4 regions of the Mesorhizobium sp. P160219 genome follow, and region 3 is predicted to be linked to each of the others. Evidence: riboswitches for the same ligand, from Rfam matches in the RefSeq annotation. Region 3 holds a riboswitch; each other region holds the start of a gene.
The links. Region 3 has a riboswitch for cobalamin ahead of metE (5-methyltetrahydropteroyltriglutamate--homocysteine S-methyltransferase). Riboswitches for the same ligand answer to the same signal wherever they lie in the genome.
Positions count from the first base shown of each region.

Region 1: another riboswitch for cobalamin. It lies ahead of AC3EMP_RS24920 (DUF1636 family protein); the one in region 3 lies ahead of metE (5-methyltetrahydropteroyltriglutamate--homocysteine S-methyltransferase).
Region 2: another riboswitch for cobalamin. It lies ahead of AC3EMP_RS24635 (CbtB domain-containing protein); the one in region 3 lies ahead of metE (5-methyltetrahydropteroyltriglutamate--homocysteine S-methyltransferase).
Region 4: another riboswitch for cobalamin. It lies ahead of AC3EMP_RS06325 (aromatic ring-hydroxylating oxygenase subunit alpha); the one in region 3 lies ahead of metE (5-methyltetrahydropteroyltriglutamate--homocysteine S-methyltransferase).

Region 1 covers NZ_JBYNWG010000001.1:5,123,680-5,131,241, forward strand. Annotated here, with positions in the region: gene AC3EMP_RS24885 (NADH-quinone oxidoreductase subunit D) at 1-456, opposite strand, end outside; gene AC3EMP_RS24890 (four helix bundle protein) at 523-900, opposite strand; gene AC3EMP_RS24895 (NADH-quinone oxidoreductase subunit C) at 934-1,536, opposite strand; gene AC3EMP_RS24900 (NuoB/complex I 20 kDa subunit family protein) at 1,541-2,122, opposite strand; gene AC3EMP_RS24905 (NADH-quinone oxidoreductase subunit A) at 2,113-2,478, opposite strand; gene AC3EMP_RS24910 (winged helix-turn-helix domain-containing protein) at 2,806-4,029, shown strand; gene AC3EMP_RS24915 (DUF6348 family protein) at 4,059-4,751, shown strand; cobalamin riboswitch at 4,810-5,016, shown strand; gene AC3EMP_RS24920 (DUF1636 family protein) at 5,055-5,480, shown strand; gene cobW (cobalamin biosynthesis protein CobW) at 5,483-6,535, shown strand; gene cobN (cobaltochelatase subunit CobN) at 6,554-7,562, shown strand, end outside.
Region 2 covers NZ_JBYNWG010000001.1:5,067,046-5,074,607, reverse strand. Annotated here, with positions in the region: gene AC3EMP_RS24650 (MFS transporter) at 14-484, shown strand; gene AC3EMP_RS24645 (aromatic ring-hydroxylating oxygenase subunit alpha) at 492-1,667, opposite strand; gene AC3EMP_RS24640 (gamma-glutamylcyclotransferase) at 1,804-2,496, shown strand; cobalamin riboswitch at 2,564-2,759, shown strand; gene AC3EMP_RS24635 (CbtB domain-containing protein) at 2,796-2,975, shown strand; gene AC3EMP_RS24630 (CbtA family protein) at 2,991-3,794, shown strand; gene cobU (bifunctional adenosylcobinamide kinase/adenosylcobinamide-phosphate guanylyltransferase) at 3,787-4,299, shown strand; gene cobO (cob(I)yrinic acid a,c-diamide adenosyltransferase) at 4,301-4,915, shown strand; gene AC3EMP_RS24615 (hypothetical protein) at 4,940-5,254, shown strand; gene cbiB (adenosylcobinamide-phosphate synthase CbiB) at 5,269-6,258, opposite strand; gene cobD (threonine-phosphate decarboxylase CobD) at 6,257-7,312, shown strand; gene AC3EMP_RS24600 (tyrosine phosphatase family protein) at 7,309-7,562, shown strand, end outside.
Region 3 covers NZ_JBYNWG010000001.1:1,966,201-1,973,762, reverse strand. Annotated here, with positions in the region: gene metK (methionine adenosyltransferase) at 1-606, shown strand, start outside; gene AC3EMP_RS09565 (adenosine kinase) at 715-1,707, shown strand; cobalamin riboswitch at 2,116-2,317, shown strand; gene metE (5-methyltetrahydropteroyltriglutamate--homocysteine S-methyltransferase) at 2,413-4,764, shown strand; gene AC3EMP_RS09555 (cytochrome-c peroxidase) at 5,204-6,259, opposite strand; gene AC3EMP_RS09550 (hypothetical protein) at 7,216-7,562, shown strand, end outside.
Region 4 covers NZ_JBYNWG010000001.1:1,259,820-1,267,381, reverse strand. Annotated here, with positions in the region: gene AC3EMP_RS06345 (glycosyltransferase family 2 protein) at 1-309, opposite strand, end outside; gene AC3EMP_RS06340 (serine kinase) at 306-1,355, opposite strand; gene AC3EMP_RS06335 (PqqD family protein) at 1,509-1,931, opposite strand; gene AC3EMP_RS06330 (FAD-binding oxidoreductase) at 2,091-3,191, opposite strand; gene AC3EMP_RS06325 (aromatic ring-hydroxylating oxygenase subunit alpha) at 3,229-4,476, opposite strand; cobalamin riboswitch at 4,594-4,795, opposite strand; gene AC3EMP_RS06320 (DUF680 domain-containing protein) at 5,296-5,502, shown strand; gene AC3EMP_RS06315 (DUF680 domain-containing protein) at 5,570-5,773, shown strand; gene AC3EMP_RS06310 (DUF680 domain-containing protein) at 5,845-6,078, shown strand; gene AC3EMP_RS06305 (ABC transporter ATP-binding protein) at 6,152-7,264, opposite strand; gene bglA (beta-galactosidase BglA) at 7,331-7,562, opposite strand, start outside.

The sequences.
Region 1 (7,562 bases), 3.2 Mb from region 3:
ATGCATGCGCGAACCGGAAGCGCGCTCATAAAACACCATCAGCTTTTCGCGTTCGACGAAACCCCACAGCGGCGGCGTCAGCGCGCCGATATCCAGCGCCTGCGTCGTCACATTGAGGATGTGCGACATGATGCGGCTGAGCTCGGAATAGAGCACGCGGATCAACTGGCCGCGCTTCGGCACTTCGATGCCGAGCAACCGCTCGGTGGCGAGCGCGAAGGCATGCTCCTGGTTCATCGGTGCGCAATAGTCGAGCCGGTCGAGATAGGGCACTGCCTGCAGATAGGTTTTGTGCTCGATCAGCTTTTCGGTGCCGCGATGCAGCAAGCCGATATGCGGATCGACGCGGTCGACCACCTCGCCGTCAAGCTCCAGCACAAGACGCAAAACACCGTGCGCCGCAGGGTGCTGCGGTCCGAAGTTGATGTTAAAGTTGCGGACGGAGGTTTCAGCCATTCTGGCGCCTCTGGCGAAGAGTCAGTAGTGAGTAGTGAGTAGTGATCATCAATCTCAATGCCTGCTTCATTCCGCCTGCTTGGCCTGCACCGTTCGGATAAGAGATCTCATCATTTTTCCAATCTCTTCGCATCGCAGCAGCAGCTCAATCTCATTGTCTTTTCGCAGCAGGCCAACCCGACATGCCAGCAGTATGTGTGTCTCCAGTTCCTTCAACGAGCCTTGCGCCATGCGCAAAAATTGAACGAACGACCCTCTGTTCTCCCGACCGTATCCCTCCGCGACGTTCGCTGCGACCGAAACCGCCGATCGGCGCATCTGAGAGGTCATGCCGTAAATCTCATCCCTCGGAAACTCTTTGGTGAAACGGTAGCAATCCTCAGCAAGCGTCATCGCCGATTGCCACACCTTCAAGTCGCGATAAGATTCGATCCGTTGCTCCAAATCTTTTGCTACTGACTACTCACTACTTCCTACTCACTGTTTCGCCTTCTCATCGCCCGGCAGGACGTAGTCCGTCCCTTCCCATGGCGAGAGAAAATCGAAGTTCCTGAATTCCTGCTTCAATTCCACCGGCTCGTAGATCACGCGCTTGGCTTCGTCGTCGTAGCGCACCTCGACGAAACCGGTCAGCGGGAAGTCCTTGCGCAGGGGATGGCCCTCGAAACCGTAGTCCGTGAGGATGCGGCGCAGGTCCGGATGGCCGGAGAACAGCACGCCATAGAGATCGTAGGCCTCGCGCTCATACCAGTCGGCGCCGGGATAGACAGCGGTGAGCGACGGCACCAGCGTCTCTTCGTCGGCCTGCACCTTGATGCGGATGCGCAAATTCTGCTTCGGCGAAAGCAAATGATAGACGACATCGAAACGCTTGACGCGCGACGGGTAGTCGGCGCCGCAGATATCGATGATCGAAATGAACTGGCAGCCCGAATTGTCACGCAGGAAGCTTGTCACCTCGATCAGATTGTCTGTAGCAACCGAGATCGTCAGTTCGCCATAGGCAAGCACCGCATCGGTGACGCGGCCCGGCAGCTTTTCGCCGAGATAGGTCGACAGTTCGCTCAGGGATGCGGCCATGGGTCTACCGTTCGATCGTGCCGGTGCGGCGGATCTTCTTCTGCAGGAGAAGAATGCCGTAGAGCAGCGCTTCGGCGCTCGGCGGGCAGCCGGGCACATAGATGTCGACCGGCACGATGCGGTCGCAGCCGCGCACCACCGAATAGGAATAGTGATAATAGCCGCCGCCATTGGCGCAGGAGCCCATCGAGATGACGTAGCGCGGCTCCGGCATCTGGTCGTAGACCTTGCGCAAAGCGGGGGCCATCTTGTTGGTCAGCGTTCCCGCCACGATCATTATGTCCGACTGGCGCGGCGACGCGCGAGGAGCCACGCCAAACCGCTCCAAATCATAGCGCGGCATCGAGGTGTGGATCATCTCGACGGCACAGCAGGCGAGACCGAAGGTCATGAACATCAGCGAGCCGCTGCGTGCCCAGGTGATCAGCGCCTCGGTCGAGGTGACCAGAAAACCCTTGTCGGCCAGTTCATTGTTGATCTCGAGGAAGAACGGATCGTCGGAACCGACCGGACGTCCGGTATTGGGGTCGATCAGGCCTTTGGGCTTCGGCGCGACGAGCGTTTCGGAACTGTCGTTCAATCCCATTCCAGCGCTCCTTTTTTCCACTCATAGGCAAAGCCGATGGTCAGCACCGCCAAAAACACCATCATCGACCAGAAACCGAGCATGCCGATCTTCGAGAACGACACCGCCCACGGAAACAGGAAGGCCACTTCCAGATCGAAGATGATGAACAGGATCGACACCAGGTAGAAGCGGATGTCGAATTTCATCCGGGCATCGTCGAACGAGTTGAACCCGCACTCGTAGGCGGAAAGCTTCTCCGGATCGGGATTGCGATAAGCCACCAGGAACGGCGCGATGATAAGCGCCAGGCCTACAACTGCGGCCACGGCGATGAAGAGGACGATGGGCAGGTATGAACTGAGGAGTACGTTCATGCTCGGCTTTCCGTTGGCGGCCAATCCACTTTGATTACAGCAACCAACCCTAATGCGGAAGCGCGACAGTTTAACCGCTGAACCGTTTTAGGTGCCTTTGCTGCAACGCGGCGAGGGTTAGCGCACGGCTTTCAGCGAAGCAAGTCAAACCTTGTTCAAAAGACAGTGCTGGACGGCAGGCCGGGAAAAACTGGTCCGATCTCCTCCTGTTTGATTTCCTTCATCTTTCACTCCACTTTTGTCTCCTGACACATCTCCCGCCATTTGCCTGCTAGCATGACCGGAATCGCCGGCTAAAGTCGGGAAAATGGTTCGAGGCAAGACACTTTGACGAAGGACAAAATCTCACTCCCCGCGGCCAGGCGCATCGCGCTCGCCGCGCAAGGATTTCTCGATCCCCGCCCGGTCGGCACGCCCGATCGCCGCCACCTCGCCCGCGTGCTGTCGCGCACCGGCTTGCTGCAGATCGATTCCGTCAGCGCGGTGGTGCGCGCCCACTATATGCCGCTCTATTCGCGGCTTGGCCCCTACCCGCTGGCTTTGCTCGACAATGCGGCCATCACCCGCAAACGCACGGTGTTCGAATACTGGGCGCATGAGGCCTCGTTCCTGCCGGTCGAGACCTACCCGCTGATGCGCTGGCGCATGCAGCGGGCCGAGCAAGGCGACGAAATGTATCTCGGCCTCGCCAAATGGGGCCGCGAGCACGCCGCCTATATCGAAGAGATCTACCGCGCGGTCGCCGAGCGCGGCCCGATTGCCGCTTCGGCACTGGAAGGCCAGAAAGGTTCGGGCGGCTGGTGGGGCTGGAGCCACGCCAAGCACGCCTTCGAATGGCTCTTCTGGGCCGGACGCATCACCACGGCGCACCGCCGTGGCTTCGAACGCTTCTATGACCTGCCCGAGCGCGTGCTGCCGCAGGCGATCCTCGATCTGCCGGTGCCGGCCGCCGAGGACGCGCACCGCGAATTGCTGCGCATTTCTGCCCGCGCCCACGGCATCGCGACGTCGGGTGACCTGCGCGATTATTTCCGCTTGTCGCCGGCCGACATGAAGGGCCGGTTGGAGGAACTGGTCGAGATGGGCGAGTTGCTGCCGGTAAACGTCGAAGGTTGGGACAAGCCGGCTTACCTCTATAGGGACGCCCGCCTGCCGCGAAAGATCGAGGCCCGCGCCTTGCTGGCCCCCTTCGATCCGGTGGTCTTCGAGCGCGCGCGCACCGAGCGTCTCTTCGATTTCCGCTACCGCATCGAGATCTACACCCCGGCCGACAAGCGGCAATATGGCTATTACGTGCTGCCTTTCTTGCTCGGCGACAAGATCGTCGCCCGCGTCGACCTCAAGGCCGACCGGCCTGCGAGTGTCTTACGCGTCCACGCCGCCTATGCCGAAGCAGGCGCACCGCCTGAGACCACCGCACAGCTTTTCGAGGAACTAAAGGAGATGCAGGGCTGGCTTGGCCTTGAGCGCATCGAAGTGACGCCGGCCGGCAATCTGGGGCCGGCATTGGCTAGCGAGAGAGATGGCCAACCCTTGCAGCGTCTGTCATAGACGCCTCAATAAGCCTCGTAGGTTGTGCAATGGCATCGGACAAAGTGCTCGACATGATCCATGGCGCCCTCATTGCGCATGGAATAGATGCAGTCCGCAGAGATAGGGACGTCATGCTCCAATCGAAGCAGCTTCGGTTTGAGGCTGAGGTGTTCGAGACGAGTTCTGACCGGCTGGTCCTGGAAATCTACATTTTTTCTCCGCTGCTTGATGTTCAGCCGGTCATTGAATCCTTTGCTGGCTTCGGCGACACGCGCGAACAGGAACTGAACCAGGCGTTTGAAAAGTTTCTCCGTGGTGTTTTCCATGTGGCCATTGAGGGACTGGCCGATCACGTCTGCGAGAACATGCAGGCCGAAATAGAGCTTTGGCAGCGAAGCAGCGCCAGTTGGAAGATCTGGCGAAAAGATGCCCGCTGGAAAATCTATAGCGGCCCGGTCATTTCCCAGGCCACAACCGAGCTATGCTCGCTGACACCAGGCTATCCAGCATTCTATGCCAAGCTGGAAAAGCTGTTCACAGCTTCGGTACCCCCCGGAAGCCATTTTGTCCGGACCTTTCTGGCAGGCTTGAAGGGCACGCTGATTAGTGCCGAAGTCCTTCTGGACAACGCGGTTTGGCATGAGGGACAGAATCTGGCTGTCGGTCATGACTGGGACTATAGCGATGGCTATCAAGCTATCCGACAGGTCATCCTGGCACTGCCGGAAGCCGGGACATGACAGCCCCTGCCGACATCGCCATGTCGTAGCCGTGCGTTGACACCGCTGCCTGCAAAAGCCTAAATCCGCTCCAGACGGTCCCCTGCCCGCAACGGCAAGGGCCAAGAGGGAATGCGGTGCGGGACGAAAAAATCCCAAATCCGCGGCTGTCCCCGCAACTGTAAGCGAAGAGCCAAGGCCGAAAGCCACTGGGTAACACCGGGAAGGCGGCTAACCAAGGCAATGACTCGCGAGCCAGGAGACCTGCCGTCTGAGACAAAGTATCCGATCGCCTGGCGGGTTTCCGGGCAAGGAGCACGGTTTTTGGACCAGAACAGCAGTTTTTCGGCTGGCACAACGGACATTGCGTCCGGCGACAACGACGCCCTGACCGGCGTGACCGTCATCGTCTGCGCCTCCTGCCGCGATGAGACCGGTTCCGACGCCCATCCGCGCGCCGGCGAATTGCTGGCTGAGGACACAGGCCGCGCCGCTGCCGGCGATATCCGGGTCCGCACCGCCGAATGTCTCGGCAATTGCAAGCGCCGCCTCAGCGCCGCGATCCTGCGCGATGGCTGCTGGAGCTATGTCTTCGGCGATCTGACCGCAACCAGCGGCGCCGACCTCGTTACCGGCGCAAAGCTCTTCGCGACTTCGGCCGACGGCCTCATCCCGTGGCGCGGCCGGCCCGATAGCCTCAAGCGCGGCCTCGTTGCCCGCATCCCACCCCTCGACATGCTGAAGGACTGACGATGAACGCTTCAAACCCGGCCGCCAACCTCTCCCGTGTTCCCTGCACTGTCGTTACAGGCTTCCTCGGCGCCGGCAAGACGACGCTGGTCCGCCATCTCCTGGAAAATGCCGGCGGCAAGCGCATCGCCATCATCGTCAACGAGTTCGGCGACATCGGCATCGACGGGGAAATCCTGAAAGGCTGCGGCATCGACACCTGCCCCGAGGAAAACATCGTCGAACTGGCCAATGGCTGCATCTGCTGTACAGTCGCCGACGATTTCGTGCCCGCCCTCGACAAGATCCTCGCGCTGACACCGAAGGTTGACCACATCCTGATCGAGACCTCGGGCCTGGCTCTGCCCAAGCCGCTGGTCCAGGCGTTCCAGTGGCCGAGCGTGAAGAGCCGGGTAACCGTCGACGGTGTCATCGCCGTGGTAGACGGCCCGGCGCTGGCCGAAGGCCGCGTCGCCAACGACATGGACGCTTTGCAGGCACAGCGCGCTCAGGACGAGACGCTCGACCATGACGATCCTGTCGAAGAAGTGTTCGAGGACCAGATCGCCTGCGCCGATTTGATCATCCTGTCGAAGAGCGATCTGATGGACGCCCCCGGTTCGGCCCGCGCCAACGCCATCATCAATGAACATTCCGCCCGCGCGGTAAAAATCGTGCCGACTGCGCATGGCAAGGTCGACCCGTCGGTGCTGCTTGGCCTCGGTCTCGCCGTCGAAGACGACATCGAGAACCGCAAGTCGCATCACGACGGCGCTTTCGATCATGAGCATGACGATTTCGACACCTTCATCGTCGACATCCCCTCGATCGCCAATCCCGACGACCTGGCCAAGCGCGTCGCCACCGCCGCCGAACAGGAAAACGTGTTGCGTGTAAAAGGCTTCGTCGATGTCGGCGGCAAGCCGATGCGGCTTTTGCTGCAGGCCGTCGGCCCGCGCGTCAATCATTACTATGACCGCGCCTGGGCGGCTGAGGACGACCGCCGCTCGCGTCTTGTCGTCATTGGCCTGAAAGGACTGAACCGCCCGGCGATCGAGCGTATACTCGCCGGCTGATCCAAACCACGAGCCGAAATGCATATACTCACCACCACATCCGCCTCGCTCGACGATCTCGCCGAGCCCGTCGATCTCGGGCAGACGCCGGCGGATATCGTGGCGCTGTCCTTCACCGACAGCGACCTCGCCGGCCTCGCGGCGGCGTGGAAGGCCGATGCCGCCCGCCTGCCGTCGATGCGGCTGGCGGCGCTGCGCGACCTGCGCCATCCCATGTCCGTGGACCTCTGGATCGACAGCGTCGCCCGCCACGCCAAGGTGATTTTGGTGCGCATCCTCGGCGGCTACGACTGGTGGCGCTATGGCTGCGACCAGCTTGCCGCGACTGCCCGTGCGAACGGCATCAAGCTGGCGCTGCTGCCGGGCGAGAGCCACGACGAGGATCTCAGGCTGATCGAAGCCTCGACGCTGCCGCGCGAGGATCTGGACGTCCTGCTTGGTTATTTCCGCGAGGGCGGACCGGAGAATATGGCAGCACTGATGCAGCGGCTGGCGGGGTTGGCTGGGCAGGATGCGGCGGCGGCTGAGCCGGTCAGCGTGCCGAAAGCTGGTTACTACGAGCCTGGCCGCGGCGTCGTAGGCAAGTTGGATTTTGCCGATGTCGGCGTTCCTTCACACCCCCCTCTGTCCTGCCGGACATCTCCCCCGCAAGGGGGGAGATCAGCCGGCGCGGACCTCGGCACTTTTTCTGCCCAGCCGATAATAGATTCCTCTGCAACATCCCCGATTGGCGAAAGCGTCGATGAGAGCACAATCTCCCCCCTTGCGGGGGAGATGTCCGGCAGGACAGAGGGGGGTGGGCGGGAACTCGGCGCAGACAACATCAACTCTCCCATCATCCCCATCCTCTTCTACCGCTCGATGCTGCTGGCCGCCGATGTCGCGCCAATCGATGCCCTCTTTGATGCACTCCGCCAGCGCGGCATGAGACCGGTCCCGATCTTCGTCTCCAGCCTCAAAGACCCGACCTCCCTGGCCTTCGTCGAAACCGCACTGGCCTCGCTCAACCCCGCCGCCATCATCACCG
Region 2 (7,562 bases), 3.1 Mb from region 3:
AATTGACCAAACCATGTTCATGGTGATTACCGGCGAGGGCAAGCTTGCCGGCGGCCTGCTGGTTTCGGCCGGCAATGCGCTGTTGTTCATGGCGATCTTCTGGGGCAAAGCGGGAAAACGCTTCGGCGGCCGGCGCACCATGACCTTCGCCTATTTCGCGATGTCGGCGACGCTGCTTGCGGCGGGCGCGGTCGGCACTACCGCGCCGCTGCTTACGGGCTTTTTCCTGCTCTGCGGCGCCTTCTTCACCATCGCGCTCGATGCACTGGGCTCGACCGCCTTCATGCGCTCGGTGCGGTCCTATGAGCGGGCGCAGATGGCCGCGGTCTACCGCACCTATCTCGACTTTTCCGAGCTGACGCCGCCGCTGGTTTATTCGGTGGTGCTGGCGTTTTTCGGCCTCGGCTCGGTGTTCGTGACGCTGGGCATTCTGGCCGCGGTTTGCGGCTTTATCACCTGGCGCTATCTGCCGAAGTCGCTTTAGTCGCCGATCAGGCGGTTGCCTCAAGTGCAGCATGCCGCTCGCGCACCCAGTTGTGGAAGCGGTGCAGATCATACTCCTCCGGCATCAGCACGCCGGCCCGGTGCCGCATCGAGCGCAGGCCTTTCTGGTTGATCTCGCAGATCGCGGCATCCTCCTCCAGCACCTGGGTGCCGAAGGCGACGACATTGTCGACGTCGGTCTCAGCGAGCGCCTCGGGCGCGAACAGCCACTCGGCGGTGAGTTCGGCCTGTTCGGGACCGAGCGGCATCAGTCGCACCGTCCTGACATAATCGACATGGCCGACGATGAACATCGAGGGCAGGTTGGTGGCATAGGTCTGTCCGGCCGCGCGCTCGGCCGCCGTCAGACCCGGGAAGACCGGGCCATGGGCATGTCCGTCGCGCGACCAGGTCTCGGCGCCGGCGCGCAGGCCACCCGAAAACTCCGGCGCGTCATTGTCGGCATGGCGGACCCAGTCGGGGTCGTCGTGCCGGCTCATCAGGCCGCGGCCGTATATCGGCACCAGCCGAGACAGGTCCTTGTGGACGCCCGGGCAATGCAGGCACTCGTTGAAGTTCTCCCAGAAGATCTTCCAGTTGCAGTTCATCACCTTGCGCAGGACATGGCCTGATACCAGCGTTTCCAGCGGCCAGTTGGCGAGGTCGCCGGATGCGGGATCGAAGGAGGTCCCGGCGGAGCCGGCCGCAGCCTGCTGAAGGTTCACAAAGACAAAGCCGCGCCACACCGACAGCGCCACCCGGTAGAGCGGATGATCGGCCTTGTCGAAACCATCTGGCAGCGATTTCGAGGGAACGCGCACGAGATCGCCGCGCAGCGAGTAGGACCAGGCGTGGTAGGGGCACGTGATGAGCCGCGCTTTCAGCCGGCCCTCGCTTTTCTGGCAAAGCTGCGAGCCGCGATGCCGGCAAGTGTTGTGGAAGGCGCGCAGTTCGCCGGTCTCGTCCCGCAGAATGACGATTTCCTGCGTGCCGACGCGGAATGTCCTGAACGCCAGCGGCTGGGCGAGGTCGGCCTCGCGGCAGACGAGCAGCCAGCTTTTGTGCCAGATGGCGTCGAGATCGCGCTGGTAAGCCTCGCTATCCCAATAGGCCGACGACGGTAGCGTCGGTTCGGCCCGGCTCAGGCCGTTATAGGGGTCGCGCTCGCTCGGGCTGGGATGCATGGCTGGCTTCCTATGAAGCGTCAGCCGACACCCCGGCAAATCGTTTGTCAATCAGAGTGCCGCATTGCCGGTTGCAGGCGCGGCGCATAATCATGTCGTGGACATGGGACATTCGGAAATTGGGGGGATTCGGAAATTGGCCGCACGACAGATGTCGCTTACGCCGGAGCTGGTCGCGCGCTGCTGGCGCGAGATCAGGGACCCCGGGCCGGATCCGGACGCGATGCATCTCGATGACGCCGACTATGACGCGCTGCTGGATGAATTCCAGGTCGAACTCCCGGATAGCGAACCGCTATGGCTGTTCGGCTATGGATCGCTGATCTGGAAACCGGAAATAGATTATGTCGAGGACCGCGTTGCGCTGGCGCGCGGCTGGCATCGGTCCTTTTGCATGAACATGACGCGCTGGCGCGGCACCAAGGACAGCCCCGGCCTGATGATGGCGCTGGACCGTGGCGGACAATGCAAGGGCGTCGCCTTTCGGCTGACCGGCAATAACCGGCGCGAGCAGTTGGGCCGGCTTTTCCGGCGCGAAGTCACGCTGAAGCCGACAAGCTACCGGCCGCGCATGCTCAAGCTTGCAAGCGAGGCCGGACCGCTCAGGGCATTGGCCTTCGTCATCAACCGCAACGGCCTGACCTATTCCGGACCGCTCGACGAGGGCAAGGTCGTCGAAAGGCTGGCAACGTCCTGCGGGCACTGGGGGTCGGGCGCCGACTATCTCTACAACACGGTGAAAAACCTTGAAGAGCGCGGCATTCACGATCGCCATCTGTGGCGGCTGCAGCGGCTGGTTGCCGAGCGGATCACCGCGTTGAACCCGTAACGCCGCATGGCGCATTCGCGCTGTTGGCCGGCGGAATTTGGTTTGCCGGATGCGACCGTTTCAGCCTATAGTCATGCATGTCGTCGGTTCCGTTAGGGACCAAGAGGGAATGCGGTGAGGGCTGACTTGTTGCCCAATGCCGTGGCTGCCCCCGCAACTGTGTGCGGTAGTCCTCTCCAAGCCACTGGGGATTTTTTCTTCGGGAAGGTGGGGAAGGGCGCTGATCCGCGAGCCAGGAGACCTGCCGGCGACAGGGAACTGACTTCGATGCCCTCGGGTGGAGGGCGAAAGGACAAGATATGAATACCGCTTCCGTCTCCCTCGGCGCTTCCGTCTCCTCGCAGTCGCGCTTCATGCAGCTCGTGCTTAGCGCGTTTCTGGGCATTTTCGTCGTCGGCGTTGTCGGTTTCTCGCACATCGATGCGGTCCACAATGCGGCGCACGACTATCGCCATTCGATGGCGTTTCCCTGCCACTGACCAGGATCTGACATCATGAACCTGTTTCGCAACGTCGTGTTCATCGCGGCGATCGCAGGGCTCGTGGCCGGTGTCGCTCTCGCCTGCATGCAGGCCTACGCCACCGTGCCGCTGATCCTCAAGGCGGAGGTCTACGAAAAGGCTGGTGGCGGCCATGAGCATGAGCATGCCGCGGCGCCCGCCGCCAACGCTGCGGACACCAATGCCATGAGCACCGCCGCGCCGGCGGAAAATGCCGTGAGCAGCGCAGCCCCGGCTGAAGCAGCCGCGCCGGCGGGGGACGAAGGCTGGGCGCCGGCCGACGGCTTCGAGCGCTTCGCCTTCAGTGTCGTCGCCAACATTGTCACCGGCATCGGGTTCGCGCTGGTCCTGGTGGCGGTTTCCGAGTTCGCCGGCGGCATCGGCAGCTGGCGCCAGGGCGTGTTCTGGGGTCTGGCCGGCTTTGCCGTGTTCACGCTGGCGCCGGGCCTCGGCCTGCCGCCGGAACTGCCGGCAATGCCGGCGGCCGATCTCATGCAGCGCCAGATCTGGTGGTGGGCAACGGTGATGGCAACCGCGATCGGTCTTGCCCTTATCACCTTCCGCACGTCGGCGCCCCTGACCGTGCTCGCCGTCGTCCTGATCGTCGCCCCGCATATTGTCGGCGCGCCGCAGCCTGACAGTTTCGTAACGCCGATCCCGGAGGGCCTGCATCATCAGTTCGTGGTGGCGGTGACGCTGACCAATCTGGTGTTCTGGCTGGTGCTCGGCGCAGTTGTCGGCATAGTGCGCGCGCGCTTCACCGGCACCGCAACCATCCTGCGCGACAGCTTTGCCTGATCGCAGTTTGACCTTCATCATCGGCGGTGCGCGCTCCGGCAAGAGCGCGCATGCCGAAACTTTGGCGACGGCGTTGCCGCCGCCATGGGCCTATATCGCCACCGCGCAAGCCTATGACGGCGAAATGCGCGAGCGCATCGCGCAGCACCGCTCGCGCCGCGGCGAGGGATGGGCGACCATCGATGCCCCGCTTGATCTTGCAGGCGCGCTCGAAGCTTTGCCGGACAACCAGCCGGTGCTTGTCGACTGCCTGACGCTGTGGCTGACCAATCATATGCTGGCCGATCATGATCTGGAGGGGGAGTGCCGGCGGCTGGCCGATGTGCTTTCGCGGCCGCGCGGACCGTGGTTCGTGGTCTCCAACGAAGTCGGACAAGGCATTGTGCCAGACAATGCGCTGGCACGCCGGTTCCGCGATGCCGCCGGCCGTCTCAACCAGCAGGTCGCGGCGGTTGCCGATACGGTGCTACTGATGGTGGCGGGGCTGCCGCTCAAGGTGAAATGAGATGACCGATATCGACGCAAAAGACGAAGAACGCCACCGCGCCAAGATGGCCAAACGCAAGGCGGTGCAGGACGCCGAGGTCGCGGAAAAGACGGTCGAGAAGGGGCTGCTGATCGTCAACACCGGACCCGGCAAGGGCAAGACCACGGCCGCCTTCGGGCTGGCGCTGCGCATGCTCGGCTATGGCAAGCGCGTCGGAATCGTCCAGTTCATCAAGGGCAAATGGCACACCGGCGAAAAGGACGCCTTCGCGGCGTTCGGCGACCGTGTCGTCTGGCACACGATGGGCGAGGGTTTCACCTGGGAGACGCAGGATCTGAAGCGCGACATTGCGGCGGCCGAAGCCGCCTGGGCCAAGGCGCTGGAGCTGATCGCCGACCCCTCTGTCAGCCTTGTCGTCCTCGATGAGCTCAACATTGCGCTGCGCTACGACTATCTCGATCTCGACAAGGTGGTCGCGGCGCTGAAGGCGCGGCGCGAAGGCCTGCATGTCGTCGTCACCGGCCGCAATGCCAAGCCGGCGCTGGTCGAGGCGGCCGACCTCGTCACCGAGATGGGCGTGACCAAACACCATTTTTCCGCAGGCGTTAAGGCGCAGCAGGGAATCGAGTTTTGAGGGTCTAACTTCGGGAGATGACCGTTGGAACAAGCGGTAATTGTCTATCTTCTTCTGAGCGGCGGTCAGTTCGGGGCGCCGGAAGAGCGGCAATCGGTCCAAGTTCTGGAGGATCGGTTGGAACAAGCTGTTTCGAATGCGCATGTCGGCGAATTTGATGGCGACGAGTTTGGCGAGGGCAAATGCACCCTCTATCTGTACAGGCCAGACGCCGAGAAGCTTTTCCTTGTGATTGAGCCTGTGCTGAAATCCTCGGCAGTGGCCGCCGGCGGTTACGCGATCAAAAGATTTGGCGCGGCGGTGGATTCAAACGCCAAGGAAGTCCGTGTCTCTTGGTGAGTCAGGCGGCGCATCTACTGCGAGATCAAAACATCCAGGTAGATGACGACCGCGGAGAGCAATCCAAACAGCGCGATCAGCAGATAGTCTGCTATCTGGTAAAGTTTCAGCGCCCGCCGGATGTCGGTGCTGTCGGCCTCGCGGCGGCCGCCTTCGCCCATATAGGCGTCCTCGACGATGACGCCGCCATAGCTGCGCGGGCCGGCGAGCGCCAAGCCGAGCGCGCCAGCCATCGCCGCCTCCGGCCAGCCGGCATTGGGTGAACGGTGCTTTCTGGCGTCGCGACGCATGGCCTGCCACGCATTGCGGGGGTCGGCATCCTTGACGACGAAGGCCGCCAGCACGATCAGCAGGCCGGTCAGCCGCGAGGCCGGCAGGTTGATCCAGTCGTCGAAAAGTGCGGCTGCCCGGCCGAAGGCTTCATGACGCGGGGTGCGGTGACCGATCATCGAATCGGCGGTGTTGGCGGCCTTGTAGGCGACGCCGCCGGCCAGCCCGCAAACGCCGGTCCAGAAGGCGGGCGCGACGATACCGTCGGAAAAATTCTCGGCCAGGCTTTCGATCGCGGCGCGGCTGACGCCGGCGTGGTCGAGCTTTTCGGGATCGCGGCCGACAATACGGGCGACCGTAATGCGGCCGAGCGCCAGCCCGCCGGTGTCCAGCGCGTCGGCCACCGCTTCGACATGTTCGGTGAGGCTCTTTTGCGACAGTAGCGACGAGGCCAGAATTGCCGTGATGATCATCCCGGCAGGAAAGAGCTGCCAGAGCACGATTTGCACGGCGAAGGCGATCAGCGCAGGCACCAGCACGATCACCAGCAGCGCCTGCATGCCGCGGCGACGACGCTGCGCGTCGGAATCAGTGTCGCGGTTGAGCCGGAGGTCGAGAAAGGCTATCAGCCTGCCGAACCAGGTGACGGGATGGCCAACGGCACGGAACAGCCAGTCCGGGTAGCCCAGGATGCGTTCGATGGCCAGTGACAGGAAAGCGATCAGGACCGACATGAAGCTTTCTGATGGAGCGATTGCTGCGGCGGATCACGGTGGATCCCTTGGCCGGGCGAGCGCGCTCTTCCCCCACGCGCCACAGCCTTTCGTCGATCTCTCGACAGGTATCAATCCGCACTCCTACCCGCTTTTCGATCTGCCCGCCACCGCTCTGTCGCGATTGCCGGAAGCGGCGCGTCTGCGTGAGCTGGCCAGGGTCGCGGCCGGCGCCTATGGCGCGCCTTCGGACGAGAATGTGGCGGTCGCCCCGGGCACGCAGATCCTGCTGCCGCGCGTCGCCTCGCTGGTCAGCCCCGGCAAGGCGCTGGTGCTCGGGCCGACCTATGCCGAGCATGCCAGGGCCGCCGCGATTGCCGGCCATGCGGTGGCGGAGGTCGACGATTTCGAGGCGCTTGCCGGAGCCGAAATTGCCATCGTCGTCAATCCCAACAATCCCGACGGGCGAGTCGTGTCGCGGGAAAGGCTGCTTCGGCTTGCCGAGACATTGCGCGCCATAGGCGGTCTGCTGGTCGTCGACGAAGCCTTCATGGATGTCGGCCCGCACGCGGAAAGCCTGGCCGGCGATGTCGGGCGGGGCGGCATCGTCGTGCTGCGCTCGTTTGGCAAGTTCTTCGGTCTCGCCGGCCTGCGGCTCGGCTTCGCACTTTCCGATGCAGCGACGGTCGAAAGGCTTGAAACGCAATTCGGCCCTTGGGCGGTCGCCGGCCCAGCGCTCGAATACGGCATCCGCGCGCTTGCCGACAGCGGCTGGCAGGCCGACATGCGGCGGCGGCTGGCGCAGGATGCGGCGCGGCTCGATGCGCTGCTTTCGCGCTTTGGCGTTGCTGTCGCCGGCGGCACGACGCTGTTTCGCTATCTCCGGCTTGCCGATGCACCGGGGCTGTTTTCGACGCTCGGTGAGCGCGGCATATTGCTCAGGCATTTTTCCGAGCGTCCCCAGGTGCTCCGCGCGGGGCTGCCTGGAAGTCAGGAGGAATGGCAGCGGCTTGAATCGGCGCTTGCCGACTGGGGCGCACGGCGCGACGATGGGTCGAAGGAGATCGCGCCATGATCCATATCTGTTCGCTGGCAAAGCTTGAGGAGACGGTGGCCAAAAGCGGCGCCGAGCGCGTGCTGTCGCTGCTCGCTGCCGGCACCGAGGTGACGCGGCCGGCCTCAATCGCGAGGGAAAACCACCTGCATCTGGTCATGCACGACATCGCGGTGGCGCAGGACGGCATGACCATGCCAGGCGAAGACCATGTGCGCAATCTGCTCGATTTCGCCCGGAAATGGGACCGCGTCAAACCCATGGTCGTCCA
Region 3 (7,562 bases):
ACGCAACATGACGAGCAGGTCTCGCAAGAGACTGTCCGCGAGGGCGTCATTGAGGAAATCATAAAGCCTGTCCTGCCGACCCACCTGGAGACGGAAGGCATCAGAATTCTGGTCAACCCGACGGGGCGGTTCGTAGTCGGCGGGCCGCGCGGCGACTGCGGTCTCACTGGACGCAAGATCATCGTCGATTCCTATGGCGGGATGGGTCGTCATGGCGGCGGCGCCTTCTCGGGCAAGGACCCGTCCAAGGTTGACCGCTCGGCTGCCTATGCAGCCCGCTATGTCGCAAAGAACATCGTCGCTAGCGGACTTGCGGACGTGTGCGAGGTGCAGCTTGCTTACGCAATCGGCGTGGCCAGTCCGGTTTCCGTCATGGTCAACACGTTCGGGACAGCCAGGGTTGAGGAAAGCAGGATCGAGCGCCTCATTCTTGAGTTGTTCGATCTCAGACCGAAAGGCATTATCAAGATGCTTGATCTCTTACGCCCTATATATCGCAATACAGCGACCTATGGCCATTTCGGCCGTGAAGAGCCTGATTTCACCTGGGAGAAGACAGACAGGGCGGACGAATTGCGTCGCGAGGCAGGACTCGCCGCCCCGTGAGAGCCGCCGGCGAACGGATTGGCAAGCGGAAAGCCCATTTCCACCGGGCAGACCCGCGCCTGGCAGGCGTGGCGAGAAGCCGGCTCGGGTTTTTTGGCGGAGACATTGATGCCGGATTATGACGTGCTTTGCATCGGCAATGCCATTGTCGACATCATCGCCCAGTGCGACGAGGCATTCCTCGAGATCAACGGCATTATCAAGGGCGCGATGAACCTGATCGACACCAAGCGCGCCGAGCTGCTCTACAGCCGCATGGGGCCGGCGATCGAGGCCTCGGGCGGCAGCGCCGGCAACACGGCGGCGGGCGTCGCCAGCTTCGGCGGACGCGCCGCCTTCTTCGGCAAGGTCTCCAACGATGCGCTGGGCGAAATCTACGCCCATGACATCCATGCCCAGGGCGTTGCCTTCGACACCAGGCCGCTTGAGGGACAGCCGCCGACGGCGCGCTCTATGATCTTCGTCACGCCCGACGGCGAGCGCTCGATGAACACCTATCTCGGCGCCTGCGTCGAGCTTGGCCCTGAGGATGTCGAGGCCGACAAGGCATCCGGCGCCAAGGTTACCTATTTCGAGGGCTATTTGTGGGATCCGCCGCGCGCCAAGGAGGCGATCCGGCAGACGGCGAAGCTCGCACACGAGGCCGGACGCGAAGTGTCGATGACGTTGTCGGATTCGTTCTGCGTCGACCGCTACCGGGACGAGTTCCTCGAGCTGATGCGCTCGGGCACTGTCGACATCGTCTTTGCCAACAGCCACGAGATCAAGTCGCTCTACCAGACAAAATCCTTCGACGAGGCCCTGGCTCAGATCCGCAAGGACTGCAAGATTGCCGCCGTCACCCGTTCCGAAAAAGGCTCGGTGATCGTGCGCGGCGACGAGACCGTGGTCATCGAGGCGACCGCCATCAAGGAGTTGGTCGACACCACCGGCGCCGGCGACCTCTACGCCGCCGGTTTCCTGCATGGCTACACGCAGGGCCGCAACCTCAAGACCTGCGGCGACCTTGGCTCGCTGGCGGCCGGCCTGGTGATCCAGCAGATCGGCCCAAGGCCAAGGCAGAATTTGCGCCGCGAGGCGGAAGGGGCTGGGTTGCTGTAGATGCGCCGGCAACTAACCAGCCGCCCTACTGACGCGATGACCGCAGTGGCGGAACTGTGTCAAAGCTCGCTGATAGCGACAGCCATTCGCTTCGGAGAACTGACCCATGCTGCTGCCGTGAAGCTCGCTGGAGGAGCGGTGCAAGGCGTGCTTGCCATGACGGCATTCACCGTCATCCAGATCGTCACCAGCATTTTCCAGAAGCTCAGCTTGGGGAAGGCCAGTAAGGTTCCTGAGGTAACGGAGAACTCGCGGCGTCCGTCGGACTTGACTTGCGATCACGTCCCACGATGCCGAATGCGGGCAGCAGACTGAATATTTCACAATGCTAGACAAAGGCGTAAAAGCGCGATCACATAGCGACATAAACATTTCGTTATGCGTCATTGACAAAAGAGCGAACAGCTGTGATTGTCTGCGTGTCGTGGTTCTCGCGTGCGGCGCTGCCGCAGCGGAGCTAAGAGGGAAGCCGGTGCGATGCCGGCGCTGCCCCCGCAACTGTTAGCGGCGAGCCAACCCCAATCATGTCACTGAGGCGAATACCCTCAGGAAGACGGGTAGAGGCTATGACCCCGCGAGCCAGGAGACCTGCCACGCGAATTACGTCCACGGGCGGGGTGTCTCGGTGGCCGCTGCAACCCGGCGTTGATGCCGGCCTGCTAGCGCCTTCCTTGTCACCGACGCCCCCAACCATCGGGGTATGACATGACTGTCTCTCAGCAAATTCCTGTAGCAACGCTCGGCGTGCCGCGCTTCGGTCGTCGGCGAGAACTGAAATTCGCCCTCGAAAGCTACTGGTCCGGAACATCGTCCGCTGGCGACCTTCTTGCGACGTCGAAGGCGCTCCGAGCCGCTAGCTGGGAAGAGCAGCGCGATCGCGGCGTGTCGAAAATCCCGTCGAACGACTTCTCGCTTTACGACCATGTGCTCGACACCGCAGCCATGGTCGGGGCCGTTCCATCCCGGTACGGCTGGAATAGCGGCGAGGTCCCACTTGACATCTACTTCGCAATGGCGCGCGGCAACCAGGGTCAGACGGAGGATTGTGGACACGCTGGTCACCAGGAGGAGGCTCATGGACCTGGTGTAACCGCGATGGAAATGACCAAGTGGTTTGACACCAACTACCACTACATTGTGCCGGAACTCGATGATGATCAGACGTTCGCCCTCTCGTCATCGAAGCCGGTCGATTACTTCCTCGAGGCTAAAGCTCTCGGCATTCACACACGCCCAGTCATCCTTGGACCCATCACCTTCCTCAAGCTGGCGAAATCGCCTGCCGAGGGGTTCGGTCCCATCGCGCTCCTACCGCGGCTGCTGCCGGTTTACGAGCAGCTTCTGGAGAGGCTGAAGCTGTCGGGAGCCGACTGGGTGCAGATCGATGAGCCAGCGCTTGTCCTCGATCTGAACCCGAACGAACGAGCTGCGTTCGAATTCGCCTATGGCCAGCTGTCGAAAGCCGCGCCCGAGCTGAAGATCATGCTGGCTACGTATTTCGGGTCGCTGGGAGACAATCTCGAAACCGCGGTTTCTCTGCCCCTGGCCGGCCTGCATATTGATCTCGTGCGCGCTCCCGAGCAGCTGGAAACGGTGGGTCGGCTCGCTCCGAAGGATCTGGTGCTCTCGCTCGGCTTGATCGATGGCCGCAACGTCTGGCGTGCGAACCTGCCCGCCATTCTCGACCGCATCAAACCGATCGTCGCCGGCTGGCCCTTGGACCGCGTCGAAATCGCGCCTTCTTGCTCGATGCTGCATGTGCCGATTGACCTGCGCATGGAGACGGAACTCGAGGCCGACATCAGGTCGTGGCTCGCCTTCGCGGCCCAGAAGACCGACGAGCTGGTCTTGCTGGCCCGGGCCCTTTCCAAAGGCAGGGATGCGGTGGCAGCCGCGTTGAAAGCTTCTGCCGAGGCTGCCGCCACTCGCTTGACGTCCACGAAGATCCATGACCCGCTTGTTGAGGGGCGGATCGCCAGCATTGACCATAGCATGAAACGACGAGAGAGCGCTTTTGGCGAGCGCTCCAGAGTCCAGGCCGGCACGCTCGGGCTGCCGCCGTTCCCGACGACGACAATCGGGTCCTTCCCGCAGACGCCGCAGGTACGCCGCGCGCGGTCCGCTCATGCGAAGGGCCAGCTCAGTTATGTCGACTACGAGATTTTCCTGAAGAAGGAGATCGAGTCAGCAATTCGTTGGCAGGAAGAGATCGGGCTGGACGTGCTGGTGCACGGTGAGTTCGAACGAAACGATATGGTACAGCATTTCGGCGAGCAGCTGTCCGGCTTCGCCTTCACTCAGCATGCCTGGGTGCAAAGCTATGGGTCGCGCTACGTGCGTCCCCCCATCATCTTCGGGGACGTATCGAGGCGCAATCCGATGACGGTGCGCTGGTGGCAATTCGCCCAGTCGCTTACGGAAAAGCCTGTGAAGGGAATGCTCACAGGCCCAGTGACCATTCTCAACTGGTCCTTTGTTCGAGACGACGTACCCCGCTCCGAAGCCTGCCGCCAGATCGCGCTCGCCATCCGCGACGAAGTGACGGATCTCGAAAGGTCCGGCGCAAGGATGATCCAGATCGATGAGGCCGCGTTTCGCGAAGGATTGCCACTGCGCCAATCTGACTGGAAAGCCTATCTCGACTGGGCTGTCGAATGCTTCCGGATCGCTTCAACGGGTGTAAAGGACGCGACTCGAATCCATACCCACATGTGCTATTCGGAGTTCAACGAGATCATCGACGCGATCGCTGGAATGGATGCGGATGTCATTTCGATTGAGACGTCGCGCTCCAAGATGGAACTGCTGGACGCCTTCACGAGCTCCAAATATCCGAACGAGATCGGTCCCGGCGTCTATGACATTCACTCACCACGTGTGCCGGAGGTCTGCGAGATTTCGGACTTAGTCATGCTTGCCCGCGAGCGACTGTCCGACGGCCAACTGTGGATAAACCCGGACTGTGGCCTCAAAACACGCAAATGGGAGGAGGTCCGCCCTGCCCTCATTAACATGGTCGCTGCAGCACGCGCGCTCCGGCAGAAAGTGCAGGCGTGAGGCTTCTCTTCCTCACCGTGTGGGGAGTTGCCGGCTGGCGGATGTCGGCCGGGAATATGCCAAACCGATCACACTCTTGGAAATGAGCCACTCGGCGCAAATGTGCAATTTCCCTACGGCACGTGTCTTAATCCCGCAGAAATATAAATGTGGCACTACGCTATAATATCGGTTCCTTGGGGACATACAGGCCCCGCGCCTCGAACAAATCGGACACGCGTCGTTTCTCAAAGTAGACTGCTTGGCGCGTTCGCTCAGGCAGCGACAATATATGGTGCTGCGTCTGTCCGCCCCCAGTTGATCGCGCAGACTACGGGCGAGGTGGCAGGGTCCGGGTATCGCTAGCGTCCCGCCAATTCGGGAGATGGACGTCGCAATTCGTGTCGCCAAGTAAAAATCGCCAATCATTTTCGATTGCGAGTCCGCAGCCAGTTGGCCCTTATTTTCCTGAGATCTGCGTTACAGGCCGGGGCGTTGTCGCCGTTTCTGAGGGTAAGATGGGATAGGCGACGTCAGGTGCCTCTCCGGTCAGCGAGTTGAGGAAGGCAACAAGCAGGTCAACTTCTTCGTCCGCCAGTACTACGCCGAGCTGGGTGGTCCCCATAATGGCGACGGCCTGTTTCAGATCCCAAACCTTGCCCGTATGAAAGTATGGCGCGGTGAGTGCAACGTTGCGCAGCGGCGCCACGCGGAAGACATAGGAATCGTCGGCTGCATTGGTGACCTCAAATCGGCCCTTGTCTTTGTCCGGCAGGACTTCGGCGCTGGGCCGTTCCACGAGGCCGAATGGGTAATAGGCTTGCCCACCAACGTTGATGCCGGCATGGCAGGACGAGCAGCCTTTGTCCATGAAAAGCACCAGGCCCTGTTTCTGTTCGGAAGTCATGGCAACCTCATCACCATTCAGGAAGCTGTCGAACGGGGCAGGTGTGACCAGTGTCGCCTCGAAGGCTTCGATCGCCTTGGCGAAGTTGTCGAAGGTGACCCGATCGGCTTCAGCCGGAAAAGCTGCATCGAACCACTCGACATATTGCGGCATGGACTTGAGAGTGGCGATGAGTTGGCCCGGTGTATTGGCCATTTCGATCCCGGCTTGGACCGGTCCCTTCGCCTGAGCCTTCAGGTCTTCGGCACGACCATCCCAGAACTGGGCGATGTTGAAGACAGCGTTCAGTACAGTCGGCGCGTTGCGCTGTCCCTTCTGCCAACCATGGCCAATCGAGGTTTCGTGATTGTCGTCGCCGCCGGTGGCCAGGTTGTGGCATGAATTGCACGACAAGACGCCTGACGCCGAGACGCGTGGATCGAAGAACAGTGCCTTGCCGAGAGCGATCTTTTCCGGGGTGATCGGGTTGTTGGCGACTGTCGGCGTGGTGGATGGCAAAGCCGTGAAGGTGGCCAATGCCGTATCTCTGAGGTCGGTGGGGATCGAATCCGCAGCAAAGGCGGTGGGTGCCAGCAAGGTGACAGCCATCGTACTGAATAAGATTTTCATAATTGGTCTTCCTGCGTCGTCCACGCAGCCATTATGCGATCTGCGGCTCATGAACGCCCTGAGCTAGATCAGCTTGAGGGAGAGGACGGGGTCTCACACCTGTTTTCGCAGCTGAGCTGGGACCCTCTTGGAAGGATCGCTCTTCTCGATTGGACTTCAGGGAGGAGGGGTATCCCTGGTCGGCAACCGGTTGTATGCATCAAAGCACGCCCTGAGGGCGGCTTCGTAGATTCGGTCACTGCGATCTTCCAGCCAAGGTTGAGAAAGTCGACAGCATCCGCAAGACTGGCAATCTCTTGCACGATGTGCGCTGCACGCCTTGCGAAAAGTGAGCTTCTGAAACGTCAGGGTTCATTCGTTCCTCCTGACCTGCTGATTACGCAATCGGCCTTGTCGACACCCGCCGACTACACATTGTGATGTCACCAGCGATGGCGGTTTCAACACCTAAGCAGCGACGGTCTATACGACAGTATGGATCTCGTATCGGAATAGGCGTTCCGCCTTGGTGGACCGTCACACCGGCATATAGCTCCGCTTCTACGAACATCCCATCACGCCAGGAAAGACATGGCCAACACGCGCAGTATCGCCAATCTAGCCCTTTGTGTCGACGGCGCCGCGCTTGAGCAGGTCCACCCGCTGTAACTGCCTCACCTTGATCCACAGATCCTAGGCGCCGACCACGTTGTCGTCATCATTTGACGGGCGGGGGGCATTGGCCCATAAGCGAGCCAACGCAAACTGTGCGGTTGCCAATGCGTACTGAAGTGAATTGCAATGATCTTCGGTTTGCGAAACACGCACTTCCGACGCAGCTTGCGTTGACAGAGGCGGTTTTAGGCGCAATAGCACTTCCGCTGGCCTATTTAGTGGAGTTCCATTGTGGTTCGGCCAAGGGCGCGGGGCGCCGGACCGGCCACTTGTAAACCTAATCAAAGAGAGAGAGACCCTGCATGGAAGAAATCTTACCGCGCATCGCCACTGGTGCCGGCATCGGCCCGGCTCTCGCAGAGAAGGCCGTTGGGTTAATGCTGGGTTTCCTGCGGAGCCACGCGGCCGACGGTCCCGGCGCGCGCATGATCGAGGCCATTCCGGGAGCTTCGGAATTAGTAGCGAAGTATCATGGCGACGACCCAGAGGGTGGCGGCCTTATGGGGCTCGGGCAGCAATTGATGGGTGAGGGTCTCAGCATGGCAAAGATCGCCGCCCTCGCCAACGAGACGATCGCCTGCGCCAAGGAACATGCCGGCGACGAACTCGTGGACGAGGTCCTCAATTCCGTTCCTGGCCTTCCCCAGTT
Region 4 (7,562 bases), 710 kb from region 3:
AGCCTTGAATCGTCCAGCCGGCGAGACGTCGTCCGAATCCAGGAACGACACCAGTTCGGTTTGCGGCAGCAACTGCCTCAGCCCTGTGTTGCGCGCGTTGGCCACGCCCTGGTTTGCCTGCTGGAACAGGCGGATGCACGACGCTTCCCGCATGATGGCGCGGACGGCTTCAACGGAGCTGTCGGTCGAGCCGTCGTCGACAACGATGATATCGAGATCGGCATCGTCGCGTTGCCTGAGCAGGGACCGCAACGTCGAAACGACATAGATCTCCCGATTGTAGACCGGCACAATGATGCTCAACTTCATGCAGCGCCCCGAAGGACGAAATCCGCAATCGTGCCGGCGATCTCGCGCGGCTCGGTCCCCAGCGACAGCCGGTAGCATGGCAGGTCGCGGGTAAGCTCGCTGAAAAAGCGAAAGCCCGCTTCCCGCTCGCCCGGCATCTGCACGATTCCTGACGGGGCCAAGGCGATCATGGCATCCTTGCGCGATATGGGCATGACCGAGCTTCTCGCACCTCCCCTGATATGGGGCACTATCAAAGCAATAATGTCCAGACTTGCAGGAGTTGGTCGAGGCGCGATCTCGTTGATGTGAAAGGCATGCTTGCCTTGCCAGTTCAGCGGTTGGTACGACTTTAGCTGCTCCTCCAGCTTCAGCCGCTTGAAGCCCTCCGGATCCTGCTTGAGCGTGGCAAACAGCGGATAGGCCGTCACCCCCCCGGTCCGGTCGATCAGCACATAGTCGTCGCCGACGCTATCGAGCCCATTGAGCAGGCCGGCGACGACCGTTCCCGATTTGCCGGCTCCGCCGGAGCCCGCCAGCAACACGCCCTTGCCATCGATGCCCAGCGTGCCGGCATGGGTGAGCCGCATGCCGCGCGCCGCATATTCCCAATGCAGGAAGGCGCGCAGCGGCGCCCCTTGTTCCCATGGCGGAAAGGCGTCGGCCGACATCATCAGCTGCGCCCCGACATGGCGTTGCGGATCATGGAACTGCCAGAAGTCGAGATCATGATAGTAGCTGCCGCGCAATCCGGCCTCTTCCAGCCGGTTGGCAAAGGCATGATGGTTGTAATCGCCTCGGCCCCAGGTGGCCGGGGCGGGGACGCCATCGATGGCCGGGTGGGCGACGAAAATGCGGCAGCCGTCAGATGCAGACGGATTTTCCGGGGCCGGTATGAAGGCATGGCTCATGGCTTCCGCCAGCGTGCAATGGTCGAGGTGGACACTCAGGTCCAGTCCCGGCAACCGCACCCCGGCGGTAACGGGATAGAAGGCGGCGGCGCTTTCCGCGGCCGCCAGCACATGGCGGGCATAATCCGGCAGGGTTTGCAGCGTGATCAAAGGCATGTGTTCGTTGTTCCAGCGTCCAGAATTGCGCCGGGTCGCCTGATGCATGTCGCTCGGGGTGGCCCCGGTTTTGAGACGACGACATGCATAAAATCAAAGATCTAAACCGCGTCGCCTGAGTCCGTTCAAACGCGACGCGCTTTAGGGAAACGATTATGCCTGTTTCACCGCCGGCCAGCCGAGAGGTTCCTCGACCTCATGGATCGGGTCGACAATGATGAGATCGGCAAGGTCGTCGTGGACATCGACCTTGAGCGGCTCATTGCTGGCAGCAAGCGCAGACGACAGCTCGCCCGAAAGCGGTTGCGCCGGTGTTTCGGCTGGTGCAAGCAACCCGAAATCGAGCAGTCGGGCAACGAAGCTTTCGAGGTCGGCCAGGCTTATTTTTGCGGCGGCCGCGGCAGCTCCGACCAGCGCTTCAGTGGCGACGCCGGACGACAAAGCCTGCCAGACCCGGCTGCCGGAATCGGAAAAGCCGAAATACTTACCGTTCGAAAGATCGAGAACGACGGCTTCGCCATCGAATGATTCGAAAACGATGTCCTTGCTTGCGACCGCGTAGACCCGCTGTTGCATCGCTCTGTCCCCCGTTCCATGCGCCCATGAAGGGATGCGCCAGTTTCACGGCCTGCCAGCCCTTCCTAAGTGCGTCTAAATCACTCGGCCTATGCTTGGCAAGACAAAGACCCGCGAACACCGCCTGCGTCGGCGACCGTTGCGGCGAAGTCGACCGGCTCAAGCCTCGATTTCGAGCGCCGACAACGGTTTCGAGCAGCAGGCAAGGATGAAACCGTCATCGATCTCGTGGTCGAGGATGCCGCCATTGTGGCTCATCTCGACTTCGCCGGAGACCTTCTTCACCTTGCAGGTGCCGCACAGGCCGAACTCGCAGGCGGCGGGAATCCGCACGCCCGAGCTGCGCGCGGTCTGCAGCACGGTCTGGCCGGCGACGCAGCCGGCATCGACCTCCGAAAGCGAGAAGCGGATCGGCGTCACGGCTTCGACAGGTGCAGCGATGCCGTCCTCGACCGGGGAGGCAAACGGCGCCGGAATTTCCTCCATCACAGGCGCGGCAAAGCTCTCCTGATGGTATTTCGTCATGTCGAAGCCGGCGGCATCCAGCATGCCGCGCACGGCGCGCATGAACGGATCGGGGCCGCAGCAGAAGATTTCGCGCTCGCGGAAATCCGGAGCCAGCAAGGGCAGCCGGATCGCATCGATGCGCCCCATATGGCCGTACCAGCCTTCGCGGCTGGAACGTTCCTCGATCATGAAGCCGAGCGACAGGCCGGGCATATGGCCGCCGAGCAGTTCGAGTTCCTTGCGGAAGATGATCTCTTCGGCACGCCGCGCGCAGTTGACGAAACCGACATCGGTCCATGGCGCGCAGTCGTTCAGCCAGCGCAGCATCGACATCATCGGTGTCACGCCGGAGCCAGCCGAAATGAACAGATATTTGGCCGCCGGGTGGCTGTGCAACGAGAAGTCGCCCGCCGGTCCATAGGCCTTGACATGCGAGCCGGGCACCAGTTGGTCGAACATCCAGCGTGTGCCGATGCTGCCCGGTTGCGCCTTCACTGTCACCGCGATCGAAAACGGCCGCGATGGTGACGACGACAGCGTATAGGTGCGCATCAGCGGCCCGTCCGGTGTCGGCAGTTCCAGCGTCAGGAACTGGCCCGGCTTGTAGCGGAACCAGGTCTGGTTGTCGGAGCGGAAGGTGAAGGTCTTGACGTCAGGCGCCTCGTCGCTGACGCCGATCACTTCCAGCACCTGCAGCCTATCGTTCCACGGCGCCATCTGGTCGAGATGGCGATAGAGCCCAAGATCCGTCATCGCATTCATCCTCCGGTCCTTCTTCGCCTGCTCCAGCTCACGCGACGCTGCGCAGCGCCGGCCTGCCACCTTCGGCAAGGCGCGGGCCGATGAAGGCCGCGTACCATTCGACGAACTGGATCACGCCGCCCTCGTGCAGCTCCGAATAGGGGCCGGGCTCATAGGCCGGAGACAGGATGCCAAAGGCGTTTTCCTCGACGATGCGGCGGTCCTGGTCGTTGGTCTCGGTCCAGACATGGGTGAGCTCCTCAAGGTTGTAGTCGACCCCCTCGACCGCATCCTTGTGCACCAGCCACTTGGTCGTCACCGCGGTTTCGGTGGCGCTGATCGGCAGCACCCGGAAGGTGACCGCATGGTCGATCAGTATGTGGTTCCAGGTCGTCGGATAGTGGTAGTGCATCAAGGTGCCGATGCGGTCGGCGGCAACAGTGTCGGACAGGTTCTTCGTCACCGCGCGCTTTCCCGACATCGTGTAGCTGACGGCATCGCGCAGCAGCGGCGCGCGGGTGGCGCGGTATTGCCCGGCCGGATCGATGCGGAACTTGCTCGGCAGGCCCGCCGCCTCGCATTTCGCCCAGTGCGCCAGCATCTCCGGATCGCTGTCGGCGCCCTGCACGCCGGTCACCGTCGGCGCTTCGGGGAATGTCTTGCACAGCTCTGGATGATTGCCGGCGCAGTGATAGCATTCGCGGTTGTTTTCCCAGACCAGCTTCCAGTTGCCCTTCTCGATGATGGTGCTCTCGAAGGCGACCTTGGCTTCATTCAGCCCGTGCGGCTTGAGGTAGGGCTCTATCATGGCGCGCATCGGCGCAAAGTCGGCAGGTTCTTTTGCCAGGCAGATGAAGATATAGCCGCCGACGCTCTCGCAGGCGACGGGCTTCAGGCCGAACTGGCTCTTGTCGAAACCGTCGGCCATCTGGCGGGCAAACAGCAGCCGGCCGTCAAGCTCGTAGGTCCACTGGTGATAGGGGCAGACAAGCTTTGCCGCCATGCCCTTCTCAGTGTTGCAGACACGGCTGCCGCGATGGCGGCAGGAATTGTGAAAGGCGTTGATGTTGCCCTTCTGGTCGCGGACCAGCACCACCGGATAATCGCCGATCTGCACGGTGATATAGCTGCCGGGCTTCGGCAGTTCGCAATCATGGCCGATGAACAGCCAGTCGCGATACCAGATAAGCTCCATGTCGAGCTTGAAATAGTCCGGGTCGGTGTAGAAGGGCTGTTCCAGCGAAAAGCCTTGCTTGCGGCCGTTCAGGAGCCTCAGCATGTCGTTGCGCGTATCCATAGTTCTGTCCTCGTGGTTTAAGGACTGAACTTGGTGGTGATGGAGGAAGGATCGGACGCAGGCCGGCGCGGCGCCGGACATGCACTATCCACCTCTTGACCGCCCACCGCGATCAGTCGAGTCTATGCATCTCGGGCTGGTTTCCGGGCTCTGGAGTTGTCCTTGCGGACCATCGCGACACCTTCCCAGGCTCTTGCCCAGTGGTCTCCCGTTGCGACTTCAACTCCACCACCGTTGCGGGGGCAGCGCCGGATTCTGACCGGCTTCCCAATTCTCCGCTGCGTCGTCACGAAGCGGCACCTGAGATGCGATCATCTAATCACGGCAGCGATCGCGACGTCGGCATGAAAGCGACATCATATCCATGCGGCGCGACACGCGCGGCTTACGCCCCCCGCCCCCGGGTCAAAGAGCTGAGACGTTTCTTGCGACGCCATCATCGCCGTTTCGAATCGCTGCCGATCCAGTTCGATCGCGGGCAAAAATGGCTCAACGGTATCGAAAAGTTACTATTAGCAATCTCTAATCGAACCGAACGGTTCGTTTCTGTTGACAATGCGTGCAGGACAGTGTGAACGACGGCCCGGAAACCGACATCGGAGCGAACCACTCGGTTCGGCATAAGCGACTGAAAACAATGCGATAAATGACCATAGAGGAACTTCATGGCACAATTTCAAGGTGCAGGACCGTGGTCCACACGGAACAACTTCGTGATTGGAAACCAGCCTATGGCTTTCCCACATCGGGGCTGTCCGAACGACGCGAATTCCTCCCAAGACACGCCGCTAGACGGACAGACAAACTGGAGTACTAAAAATGAAAAAGATCATCCTCACTGCCGCAGCCGTTTTGGCGATCACCGGCAGCGCCTTCGCCGGTAGCGACAATTACGGTTCCAATGGTGCGAACCAGCCAGCCGTCTCGGTCGACAGCTCGTATACGGCTTCCATTCAGAAGCCGGCGCACGCTGACAAGCAGCCTGTCGTTCAGGGCGCCGACCGCGACCTCTACGGCAATCGCTGATCCCGACCAAAGAAGGGCGGCTAACCCGTCGCTCTCGGGATCCCAAAAAATTCAGGAGTATTTGAAAATGAAAAAGATCATCCTTGCTGCCGCCGCCGTTTTGGCCATCTCCGGCAGCGCTTTCGCCGGCAGCGACAACTACGGTTCGAACGGCGCCAACCAGCCTGCGATTACGTCGACCGATAGTGGCCATACGGCTTCGGTTGAGAAGTCGGCTCCAGCCGAGCAGGCGCCTGCCCACGGTGCCGACCGTAACCTTTTCGGCCGCTAAAAGCCGGTTTCCAGCACGTGGCGGGCTTATCCGCTGCAGCTGGCGGCATCAGAAAAATTCAGGAGACTAAAATGAAGAAGATCGTTCTTGCCACCGCAGCCGTTCTGGCTGTTTCGAGCGCTGCCTTTGCCGGCAGCGACAATTATGGCTCCAATGGCGCCAACCAGCCGGCCGCTGCCGTCGACACCACCCGCACTTCGTCGACCGGCACCAACTCGGCGGTCTACAAGCTGCTGAACTCGTCGGACGACCAACAGAAGTTCGTTCCTCAGAGCAGCGACAGGGATCGGTTCGGCAACAACTAACAGCCGAAGCTTAAAAAAAGAGCGGCGGGCCTAGCCCGCCGCTCTTTTTTCATGCCTGTACAACGCAGCTATCTCAAGCCGCCTTCACTTCCACCGGCTTGAGCGAGAAGGAGTGCCCATCGGCGTCGAAGATGTGCAGGTCCCCGGCATCCGCGGTCAGTCGCAGCTTTGCCCCGCGCTTGACCTCGACATTGCCGGGCAGCTTGGTCACCAACGGCAGGTCAGCGCGGCCGATATCGACATAGACAAGCTGCACCTCGCCGAGTTGCTCGACATAGTCCACCACGCCCTCGAAAAGATATTCCGCGCCGGTGGCGGCCGACAGATCCTCCGGCCGCACGCCGAAGCTGACTGCCGCACCCTTTGCTGACGCCGGCGTTGCGATCGGCACCGTTGCCTTGCGGCCGCCGACATGGCTGACGATTGTCGGGTTGCCCGTCCTGTCGATTGTCGCCGGCAGGATGTTCATGGCCGGCGAGCCGATGAACTGGGCAACGAACAGATTGCCGGGCTTCTTGTAGAGGTCCATCGGCGTGCCGACCTGCTCGATATGGCCATCCTTCAGCACGACGATGCGGTCGGCGAGCGTCATCGCTTCGACCTGATCGTGGGTGACGTAGATCATGGTCGTGGCAGGCATCGATTCCTTGAGCTTGGCGATCTCGATGCGGGTCGCGACGCGCAGCGCCGCGTCGAGATTCGACAGCGGCTCGTCGAACAGGAACACTTTCGGATTGCGCACGATGGCGCGACCGATGGCGACACGCTGGCGCTGGCCGCCCGACATCGCCTTGGGCAGGCGGTCGAGATATTTGGTCAGCTGCAGGATTTCGGCGGCCTGCCGCACCCGCTTGTCGATCTCGGCCTTGCTTTCCTTGCCGATCTTCATCGAGAAGGCCATGTTGTCGTAGACGGTCATGTGCGGATAGAGCGCATAGGACTGGAACACCATGGCAATGCCGCGCTTGGAAGGCGGCACGTCGTTCACCACCTCGCCGGCGATCTTCAGCTCGCCGGAGGTGATCTCCTCAAGCCCGGCGATGGACCGCAGCAAGGTCGACTTGCCGCAACCCGACGGGCCGACGAAGACGATGAACTCGCCCGACTTTATGTCGAGGTCGATGCCGTGGAGAATGTGCAGATTGCCGTATGATTTCTTCACCTGTCTCAGCGTGACATCGGCCATAATTTCCTCCCAGTGATTTCCCTAGAGAACCTGGATTTCCTCAAAAAATCCAGTTTCGTCAAAAACTCAGTCGATGCGCCCGAACCAGGCGCCGTAGCCGCCGAGGCGGATGGAACCTGTGCCGGATTGTCCCGAAAAACCGTGCCCGGCCAATGGCAGCAGCGCCTGACCACCGAGATCGACCTCGGCCGGCTTGCTGGCCAGATTGAAGACGCAGACGATCTGCTCATTGCCCTCACGGCGGGTGAAGGCGACGGTGTCGCCCTCGCTTTCGATGAACTCGATGTCGCCTTTGGCC